Regions from separate parts of the Streptomyces sp. NBC_00726 genome, predicted to be linked through region 2. Evidence: riboswitches for the same ligand, from Rfam matches in the RefSeq annotation. Region 2 holds a riboswitch; each other region holds the start of a gene.
What was found. A riboswitch is a leader RNA that binds a small molecule or an ion and turns the genes downstream of it on or off. The one in region 2 is predicted to bind thiamine pyrophosphate.

Region 1 (3,252 bases), 1.8 Mb from region 2:
CCTCACGCCCGCCGAGCGCAGGGAGGCCGTCGCCGCGATCGGCGAGAAGCCGTTCCGCGCCCAGCAGCTCTCGCAGCACTACTTCGCGCGGTACGCGCACGACCCGGCCGAGTGGACCAACATCCCGGCCGGATCGCGGGACAAGCTCGCCGAGGCGATGTTCCCCGACCTGATGTCCGTCGTCCGGCACATCAGCTGCGACGACGACACCACCCGTAAGACCCTCTGGAAGCTGCACGACGGGACGCTGGTCGAGTCCGTCCTGATGCGCTACCCGGAGCGGGTCACCATGTGCATCTCCTCGCAGGCCGGCTGCGGGATGAACTGCCCGTTCTGCGCGACCGGGCAAGCCGGTCTCGACCGGAACCTGTCGACCGCGGAGATCGTCCACCAGATCGTGGACGGCATGCGCGCCCTGCGTGACGGCGAGGTCCCCGGCGGCCCCGCCCGGCTCTCCAACATCGTGTTCATGGGCATGGGCGAGCCGCTGGCCAACTACAACCGCGTCGTCGGCGCGATCCGCCGGCTGACCGACCCGGAGCCCGACGGTCTCGGCCTCTCGCAGCGCGGGATCACCGTGTCCACCGTCGGCCTGGTGCCCGCGATGCTGCGGTTCGCCGACGAGGGGTTCAAGTGCCGCCTCGCGGTCTCGCTGCACGCCCCGGACGACGAGCTGCGCGACACCCTGGTGCCGGTCAACACCCGGTGGAAGGTGCGCGAGGTGCTGGACGCCGCGTGGGAGTACGCGGAGAAGTCAGGCCGCCGCATCTCCATCGAGTACGCCCTGATCCGCGACATCAACGACCAGGCGTGGCGCGGCGACCTGCTGGGCCGCCTCCTCAAGGGCAAGCGGGTCCACGTCAACCTCATCCCGCTGAACCCGACGCCCGGCTCCAAGTGGACCGCCTCGCGGCCCGAGGACGAGCGGGCGTTCGTGGAGGCCATCGCGAGCCACGGTGTGCCGGTCACCGTCCGCGACACCCGGGGCCAGGAGATCGACGGCGCCTGCGGGCAGCTGGCGGCCTCCGAGCGCTGAGGACGAGCGGCCCCGGGACCCGGCCGAAAACGGCCGTGTAGCCTGGGGCCGAAATCAACTGCATATTCCGACAGGGGAGCGCCACAGCGCTGAGAGTGCGGCACCAAGGACAGGTTGGCCGCAGACCCTCTGAACCTCGCCCGGGTCATTCCGGGTAGGAAGTTCGGACCTTACTCAAGCTGTTGCGCCCTGCCCGCTTCCGGCTCCGGCCGGTGTGCGGGCGGGGCCGCGTCTCTTCCTGGTCACTCCAGGAGGAATCACACATGAGCACCACCCAGAAGGCCGCCGTGGCGGCCGTCGCAGCCGCGCTCGGCGTCACCGCGCTGGCCGGCTGCGGAAGTTCCGACGACTCGGCGTCCGGTTCCGGCTCGGCCAAGGGCTCCGGTTCCAAGACCGTCACCCTGGTCAGCCACGACTCCTTCAACGCCTCCAAGGACGTGCTGAAGGAGTTCACCCGGGAGACCGGCTACACCGTCAAGGTCCTCAAGAGCGGGGACGCGGGTGCCGCGCTGAACCAGGAGATCCTGACCAAGGGCTCCCCGCGCGGCGATGTGTTCTTCGGCGTCGACAACACCCTGCTCTCGCGCGCCCTGGACAACGGCCTGTTCACCCCGTACGAGGCCAAGGGCCTGGACCGGGTCCCGGCCGATGTCCAGCTGGACGCGGACAAGCACCGGGTCACCCCGGTCGACACCGGTGACATCTGCGTCAACTACGACAAGAAGTACTTCGCCGACAAGAAGCTCGCGCCGCCGAAGACCTTCGCCGACCTGGCGAAGCCCGCGTACAAGAACCTGCTCGTCACCGAGAACGCCGCGACCTCCTCGCCCGGCCTCGGCTTCCTCCTCGGCACCATCGGCACCTTCGGCGAGGACGGCTACCAGGACTACTGGAAGAAGCTGAAGGACAACGGCGTCAAGGTCGTGGACGGCTGGGAGCAGGCGTACAACGAGGAGTTCTCCGGCTCGGCCGGCGGCAAGAAGGCCAAGGCCGACCGCCCGCTCGTCGTCAGCTACGCCTCCAGCCCGCCCGTCGAGGTGCTGTACGCGGACCCGCAGCCGAAGACCGCGCCGACCGGGGTCGCCACCGGCACCTGCTTCCGCCAGATCGAGTTCGCCGGTCTGCTGGACGGCGCGAAGAACGAGGCGGGCGGCAAGGCCCTGCTGGACTTCCTGATCGGGAAGAAGTACCAGGAGGACATGCCGCTCACCATGTTCGTCAGCCCGGTCGCGAAGGACGCCAAGGTGCCCGAGCTGTTCACGAAGTTCGGCGCCACCGCGGACAAGCCGGCGACGGTCGCCCCGGACGCCATCGCCGAGAACCGTGAGCAGTGGGTCCAGTCATGGTCCTCGCTCGTAGTGAAGTAGCGAAGACCCCCGTACGCGGACCGGGCGCGCGCGGGAGGTCCGCACGCGCCCGGGCCCGGCGCGGGACCGCGGTGCGGCTCGGCCTGATGGCCGTGCCCGTCGTGTTCTTCGCCGTGTTCTTCGCCTACCCGGTCGCCGCGATCGTCGGCCGGGGGCTCAAGGCGGACGGCGTCTGGCAGTTCGGCAGGTTCGGCGAGGTGCTGGCCCGGCCGGAGATCCGGGACGTCCTGTGGTTCACGCTGTGGCAGGCGCTCGCCTCGACCGCGCTGACGCTGCTGATCGCGCTGCCCGGCGCGTATGTCTTCGCCCGGTTCGACTTCCCCGGCAAGCAGGTGCTGCGGGCCGTGGTCACGGTGCCGTTCGTGCTGCCGACCGTCGTCGTGGGCACCGCCTTCCTCGCGCTGCTCGGGCGCGGCGGGCTGCTGGACGAGCTGTGGGGCGTACGGCTCGACACCACCGTGTGGGCGATCCTGCTGGCGCACGTCTTCTTCAACTACGCGGTCGTCGTCCGGACCGTGGGCGGGCTCTGGGCGCAGCTCGACCCGCGCCAGGAGGAGGCCGCCCGGGTGCTGGGCGCGAGCCGGTTCACCGCCTGGCGGCGCGTCACGCTGCCCGCGCTCGCCCCGGCCGTGGCCGCCGCCGCGCTGATGGTCTTCCTCTTCACCTTCACCTCCTTCGGGGTCGTGCAGATCCTCGGCGGTCCCGGCTTCTCCACACTGGAGGTGGAGATCTACCGGCAGACCGCCCAGCTGCTCGCCCTGCCCACGGCCGCCGTGCTCACGCTCGTGCAGTTCGCCGCCGTCGGCGCGATCCTCGCCGTGCACGCCTGGACCGTACGCCGCAGGGAAC
Region 2 (3,252 bases):
GGCCCGGACGAGGGCCCGGCGGCGGCGCCCCGCCCCACGTACAGCAGCCCGGACTTCACCAGCCCCGACTTCGGCGGTCCCGAGCACGAACCGGACTGACCGCCACGGCTCCGGCGGAAGGCGCCGGAGCCGTGCGCGGCCGGTCCCGTCCCAGGTCAGTCGGCCAGCGGCAGATAGACCCGGTTCCCGCCCGCCGCGAATTCACGCGACTTGCCGAGCATCCCCTCGGCGATCTCCTCGGCCGTCGCCTCCGCACCGTCCGCGCCGCCGAACTGCTCGGTGATGCTGTGGCTGATCTTCATCGAACAGAACTTCGGACCGCACATCGAGCAGAAGTGCGCCGTCTTCGCGGGCTCGGCCGGCAGCGTCTCGTCGTGGAACTCCCGTGCCGTGTCCGGGTCGAGCGCCAGGTTGAACTGGTCCTCCCAGCGGAATTCGAACCGGGCGTCCGACAGCGCGTCGTCCCACTCCTGCGCCCCCGGATGCCCCTTGGCCAGGTCGGCGGCGTGCGCCGCGATCTTGTACGTGATGACCCCGGTCTTCACATCGTCCCGGTTCGGCAGCCCCAGGTGCTCCTTGGGCGTCACGTAACAGAGCATCGCCGTCCCCCACCAGGCGATCATCGCGGCGCCGATACCCGAGGTGATGTGGTCGTACGCCGGCGCGATGTCGGTGGTCAGCGGGCCGAGCGTGTAGAACGGCGCCTCCTCGCAGATCTCCTGCTGAAGGTCGATGTTCTCCTTGATCTTGTGCATCGGGACATGCCCCGGGCCCTCGATCATCGTCTGCACGCCGAACCGCTTGGCAACTGTGTTCAGTTCACCGAGCGTGCGCAGCTCGGCGAACTGGGCCTCGTCGTTGGCGTCCGCGATCGACCCCGGGCGCAGCCCGTCGCCCAGCGAATACGTCACGTCGTACGCGGCGAGGATCTCGCAGAGCTCCTCGAAGTGCTCGTACAGGAACGACTCCTTGTGGTGCGCCAGGCACCACGCCGCCATGATCGAGCCGCCCCGCGAGACGATGCCGGTCTTGCGCCGGGCGGTCAGCGGCACGTACGGCAGGCGTACGCCGGCGTGCACCGTCATGTAGTCCACGCCCTGCTCGGCCTGCTCGATGACGGTGTCCTTGTAGATCTCCCAGGTCAGTTCCTCCGCCCGCCCGTCGACCTTCTCAAGGGCCTGGTAGAGGGGCACGGTTCCGATCGGTACGGGTGAATTGCGAAGAACCCACTCACGGGTGGTGTGGATGTTGCGGCCGGTGGAAAGGTCCATGACCGTGTCCGCGCCCCACCGGGTCGCCCACGTCATCTTGTCCACCTCCTCCTCGATGGAGGACGTCACCGCGGAGTTGCCGATGTTGGCATTGACCTTCACCAGGAACCGCTTCCCGATGATCATCGGCTCGGTCTCCGGGTGGTTGACGTTGGCGGGCAGCACCGCACGGCCGGCCGCGATCTCCTCGCGCACCACCTCCGCCGGCACGTTCTCGCGGATGGCGACGTACTCCATCTCCGGGGTGATCTCGCCCCTGCGGGCGTACGCGAGCTGGGTGACGGGACGGCCGTCCCGGCTCCGCCGCGGGCGGCGCGGCCGGCCGGGGAACACCGCGTCCAGGTTGCGCAGCCCACCCCGCGGCGAGGTGTGCTTGAGCCCGTCGTCCTCGGGGCGGGCGGGGCGGCCCGCGTACTCCTCGGTGTCACTGCGGGCGATGACCCAGTTCTCCCGGAGCGGTGCGAGTCCGCGCCGGACGTCGGTCCCGGCCGCGGGGTCGGTGTACGGCCCGGACGTGTCGTACAGCGTCACGTCCTTGCCGTTGGTCAGGTGCACCTGGCGGACCGGCACCCGGATGTCGGGGCGCGGGCCCTGGACGTATCCCTTGTGCCAGCCGATGGACTTCCCGGCCTCGTCGCTCTGGTCGGAGGCAGGCGTGCGTGTGTCCGATGTGGTCATGAGACCTACTCCCTACGCCGGCATTACCCGGTAACAGGTTCGGCGGTCGGCGCAGCGTCCCGTACGGTCGTACGGCGGTCAGCGCCCTCTCAGCCCGGTGCTCCGAGCTCCCGCGTGTGCAAAGGTGCCACCACGCTAGCCCCCGGACGGGCGAGCTGAACAGAGGGCCCCTCCCTTCTTGCGATGATCGGCCGGTGACGCCCCCTCATCGCGACCCAGAACCGCAGGGCCATCAGCACACGCACAGCCATGGCCCGGCCGCACCCGTCTCCGCCCATCTGCGCAAGGTGATCGCCGCCGTGCTGATCCCCTTCGCGACCGCCGTACTCGTCGGTCTCGTGGCGCTCTGGCCGAATGGTGCGCCGGCGCACGAACGGACCGGTGTCGGTTTCGACCGGCAGACCCAGCAGGGAAAGGTGGTGAGCGTCGTCAAGGTCGACTGCAAGGACGTGAACGCCGCCCAGCTTCCCGTCAGCGGCGAGACCCAACCCTCCGAGGACCGGCCGGTTTCCGGCGGACTCTGCGAGAAGGCCACCGTCGAGGTCACCACCGGCCCCGACTCGGGGCGCCGGTTCGTCGAGGTCGTCCAGCCGGACGCCCCGAGGCAGTTGCGGGAGGGCCAGGGGGTGGTGGTGGCGTACGCTCCCGACGCACCCCATGACCTCCAGTACTCCGTGACGGACGTGAACCGGAAGTTCCCGCTGATGCTGCTGGCCGGGATCTTCGCCCTCGCGGTGGTGCTCGTGGGCAGGATGCGCGGGGTCATGGCCCTGGTGGCGCTCGCACTGTCGTTCGCCGTCCTGACCCTGTTCATCCTTCCGGCCATACTTCAGGGCTCGAATCCACTGCTGGTGGCGGTCGTCGGGGCCGGTGCGATCATGCTGATCGCGCTCTACATCTGCCACGGGTTGACCGCCCGCACCTCCGTCGCCGTCATCGGCACCCTGATCTCACTGCTCCTGATCGGGCTGCTCGGCTCGCTCTTCATCGGCTGGGCGAGCCTGAGCGGGAACACCGACGACAACACCGGCCTGATCCACGGCCTGTATCCGCACATCGACATGAGCGGACTGCTGCTGGCCGGCGTCATCATCGGTTCTCTGGGCGTGCTCGACGACGTCACGGTCACCCAGACCTCGGCGGTCTGGGAGCTGCGCCAGGCGAACCCCACCATGAGTGCGAAGCAGCTCTACCGGGCAGGGATCAGAATCGGCCGCGATCACATCGCCTCCGTGGTCAACACCCTGGTGCTCGCCTATGCGGGCGCCGCGCTGCCCCTCCTGCTGCTGTTCACGGTCGCGCA
Region 3 (3,252 bases), 1.9 Mb from region 2:
GGACTCGGCCCTTCAGGTCCACGCCGCCGGGACAGGCCCTACGGCAGGACCGCCGCCTTCAGCGGTACGGAGGGGTCCGCCGCCCGGTCCGCGTCGAGCCGCGCCCCCGCCTCGATGAGCCGGCGCCCCTGGGCCAGGTCGCGCGGGCGGCTCACCGCGAGCACCGCGACCAGGGCACCGTCGCGCAGCCAGCACACCGACCAGGCGGGCTCCGCCGGGTCGCCGCGCCACAGCAGGGTGTCCGCGTCCGCGTGGTGCCCGGCGTACTGCACGAACCGGCCGAACTGCTCGGACCAGAAGTAGGGCACGGGGTCGTACGGCGGGATGCCGGCGCCCTCCGCCGCGATGTGGGCGGCGGCGGTCCTGGGCCCCTGGAGGGCGTTGTCCCAGTGGTGGACGACCAGGCGGGTGCCGTAGCGGGCCGAAGGGAAGGAAGCGCAGTCGCCGACCGCGTACACATCGGGGAGCGAGGTGCGCAGCGCCGCGTCGGCGGTCACCGAGCCCTCGGGCCCCAGCGCGATGCCGGAGCCGGCGAGCCAGCCGGTGGCGGGGCGGGCGCCGATGCCGACGACGACAGCTCCGGCCGCGATGGTGCGCCCGTCGGCGAGGACCACCGTGCCGGGCCCGACGCGGGCGACCCGGGCGCCGGTGAGGAGCCGGGCGCCGTTCTCCGCGTACCAGGCGGCCATCGGGGCGGCGACCTCGGCGGGCAGGGCGCCGGCCAGCGGGCGGTCCGCGGCCTCCACGACGGTGACCTCGCAGCCGGCGGCACGGGCGGCGGTGGCGAACTCGGCGCCGATCCAGCCGGCGCCGACGACCACGACGGGATGCCCGGCCTCCAGGACGGGGCGCAGCCGGGCCGCGTCGTCCAGGGTGCGCAGCAGATGGACGCCGGGGACCCCGGCGGAGCCGGGCAGGGCGACGGGTTCGGCGCCGGTGGCGAGGACCAGGACGTCGTAGCGGACCGGGCCCTCGGAGGTGTCCAGTTCGTGGTCGCCCGCGCGGACCCCGGTGACCTCGCAGCCCAGGCGCAGGGCGATGTCCAGCGCCTCGAAGTCGATGTCGAAGGCGGACTCCTCGGCCTTGCCGAGCAGCACCGCCTTGGACAGCGGGGGCCGGTCGTAGGGCTGGTGGGGTTCGGCTCCGATCAGCGTGACGGGGCCGGTGAAGCCCTGTTCCCGCAGGGCGACGGCGGTCTGCACGCCCGCCATGCCCGCGCCCGCGACGACGACCCGGCGTTCCGTCCGCTCTGCCCGCTGCTGCTCGCTCACCCGTCCACCTTACGTAGCTGACGAGACGTCAGGAAGGGGCGGGCCCCGGCGGCGGCATCGGGGCGGGGTTTAGGGTGGCCACCGTAAGACACGCGGGAGCCCGGGCGTACCGGGCTGAGAGGGAGGCTGGCGGCCTCCGACCGTACGAACCTGATCCGGGTCATGCCGGCGAAGGGAGGGGCTGGACGCCCATGCGCACCCATCCCACCGAAGGGTCCGACGTCCTCGTCATCGGGGGCGGCATCATCGGTCTGGTGACCGCCTGGCGGGCCGCGCGGCGCGGTCTGGCCGTCGCGCTCGCCGACCCCGAGCCGGGTGGCGGGGCGGCCCGGGTCGCGGCCGGGATGCTGGCCGCCGTCACCGAACTGCACTACGGCGAGGAGACCCTGCTCGGGCTCAACCTCGCGTCCGCCCGGCGCTATCCGTCGTTCACGGCCGAGCTGGAGGAGGCGAGCGGGCAGGACATCGGCTTCCGCGCCTGCGGCACCCTGGCCGTCGCGCTGGACGCGGACGACCGCGCCCATCTGCGCGAGCTCCACGAGCTGCAACGCCGCTCGGGCCTGGAGTCGGAGTGGCTGACCGGGCGCGAGTGCCGCCGCCTGGAACCGATGCTCGCCCCGGGCGTGCGCGGCGGTCTCCGGGTGGACGGCGACCACCAGGTCGACCCGCGCCGCCTCGCCGCCGCGCTGCTCACCGCCTGCGAGCGGGCCGGAGTGGTCTTCCACCGCCGCCGCGCCGGCCGCCTCTCGGTGGTCGCGGACCGGGCCGTGGGCGCCGTGCTCGACAACGGTACGGAGGTGGCCGCCGGCCAGGTCGTGCTCGCCGGGGGCAGCCTCAGCGGGCGGCTCGCCGGGGTCCCCGCCCACGCCCTGCCTCCGGTGCGCCCGGTCAAGGGCCAGGTGCTGCGCCTCACCGTGCCCCCGGCGTACGCCCCCTTCCTCTCGCGCACCGTGCGCGCGGTGGTCCGGGGCAGCCACATCTATCTCGTACCGCGTGAGAACGGTGAGCTGGTCGTCGGCGCCACCACCGAGGAGATGGGCTGGGACACCACCGTCACGGCGGGCGGGGTCTACGAGCTGCTGCGCGACGCGCATGAGCTGGTGCCCGGCATCACCGAGCTGCCGCTGACCGAGACCCGCGCCGGACTGCGCCCCGCGTCCCCCGACAACGCCCCGCTGCTCGGCCGCACCGCGCTGCCCGGCCTCCACCTCGCCACCGGCCACGGCCGCAACGGCGTGCTGCTCACCCCCGTCACCGGGGACGCCATGGCGTCGCTGCTGGCCGACGGCGAGCTGCCCGAGGCGGTCCGTCCCTTCTCCCCCGGCCGGTTCGCCCCGGTCCCCGCACCCCAGGAGCAGCCCGCATGACCGAGCCCACCCCGCTCACCGTGTCCGTGAACGGCGCCCCGGCCGCCGTCGCGCCGGGCACCACCCTGGACGCCCTCGTCGCGACGCTGACCGACGCGACGGCGGGGGTGGCCGCCGCGCTCAACGAGACCGTGGTGCCGCGCGGCCAGTGGCCCGCCGCCGCGCTCGCCGACGGCGACCGGGTCGAGGTCCTGACCGCAGTCCAGGGAGGCTGACGATGTCCGACGACCTGTTCACCCTGGGCGGCACTGACTTCACCTCGCGGCTGATCATGGGCACGGGCGGGGCGCCCAGCCTGGACGTGCTGGAGCGGTCGCTGATCGCGTCCGGCACCGAGCTGACCACCGTCGCGATGCGCCGCCTCGACCCGACCGTGCAGGGCTCGGTGCTCTCCGTACTGCGGAAGCTGTCCATCCGGGTGCTGCCGAACACCGCCGGCTGCTACACCGCCGGGGAGGCCGTGCTCACCGCCCGGCTGGCCCGTGAGGCGCTGGGCACGGACTGGGTGAAGCTGGAGGTGGTGGCCGACGAGCGGACGCTGCTGCCCGACCCGGTCGAGCTGCTGGACGCCGCCGAGATCCTGGTGGACGACGGATTCACGGTGCTGCCGTACA

Region 1: another riboswitch for thiamine pyrophosphate. It lies ahead of OG338_RS22840 (thiamine ABC transporter substrate binding subunit); the one in region 2 lies ahead of thiC (phosphomethylpyrimidine synthase ThiC).
Region 3: another riboswitch for thiamine pyrophosphate. It lies ahead of thiO (glycine oxidase ThiO); the one in region 2 lies ahead of thiC (phosphomethylpyrimidine synthase ThiC).

What each region holds. Positions count from the first base shown of each region.
Region 1 covers NZ_CP108983.1:5,070,481-5,073,732, forward strand. Annotated here, with positions in the region: gene rlmN (23S rRNA (adenine(2503)-C(2))-methyltransferase RlmN) at 1-1,036, shown strand, start outside; TPP riboswitch at 1,099-1,215, shown strand; gene OG338_RS22840 (thiamine ABC transporter substrate binding subunit) at 1,300-2,403, shown strand; gene OG338_RS22845 (ABC transporter permease) at 2,490-3,252, shown strand, end outside.
Region 2 covers NZ_CP108983.1:3,307,082-3,310,333, reverse strand. Annotated here, with positions in the region: gene OG338_RS14755 (hypothetical protein) at 1-99, shown strand, start outside; gene thiC (phosphomethylpyrimidine synthase ThiC) at 156-1,949, opposite strand; TPP riboswitch at 1,942-2,073, opposite strand; gene OG338_RS14745 (YibE/F family protein) at 2,144-3,252, shown strand, end outside.
Region 3 covers NZ_CP108983.1:1,411,505-1,414,756, forward strand. Annotated here, with positions in the region: gene OG338_RS06325 (NAD(P)/FAD-dependent oxidoreductase) at 39-1,271, opposite strand; TPP riboswitch at 1,354-1,465, shown strand; gene thiO (glycine oxidase ThiO) at 1,463-2,638, shown strand; gene thiS (sulfur carrier protein ThiS) at 2,635-2,853, shown strand; gene OG338_RS06340 (thiazole synthase) at 2,856-3,252, shown strand, end outside.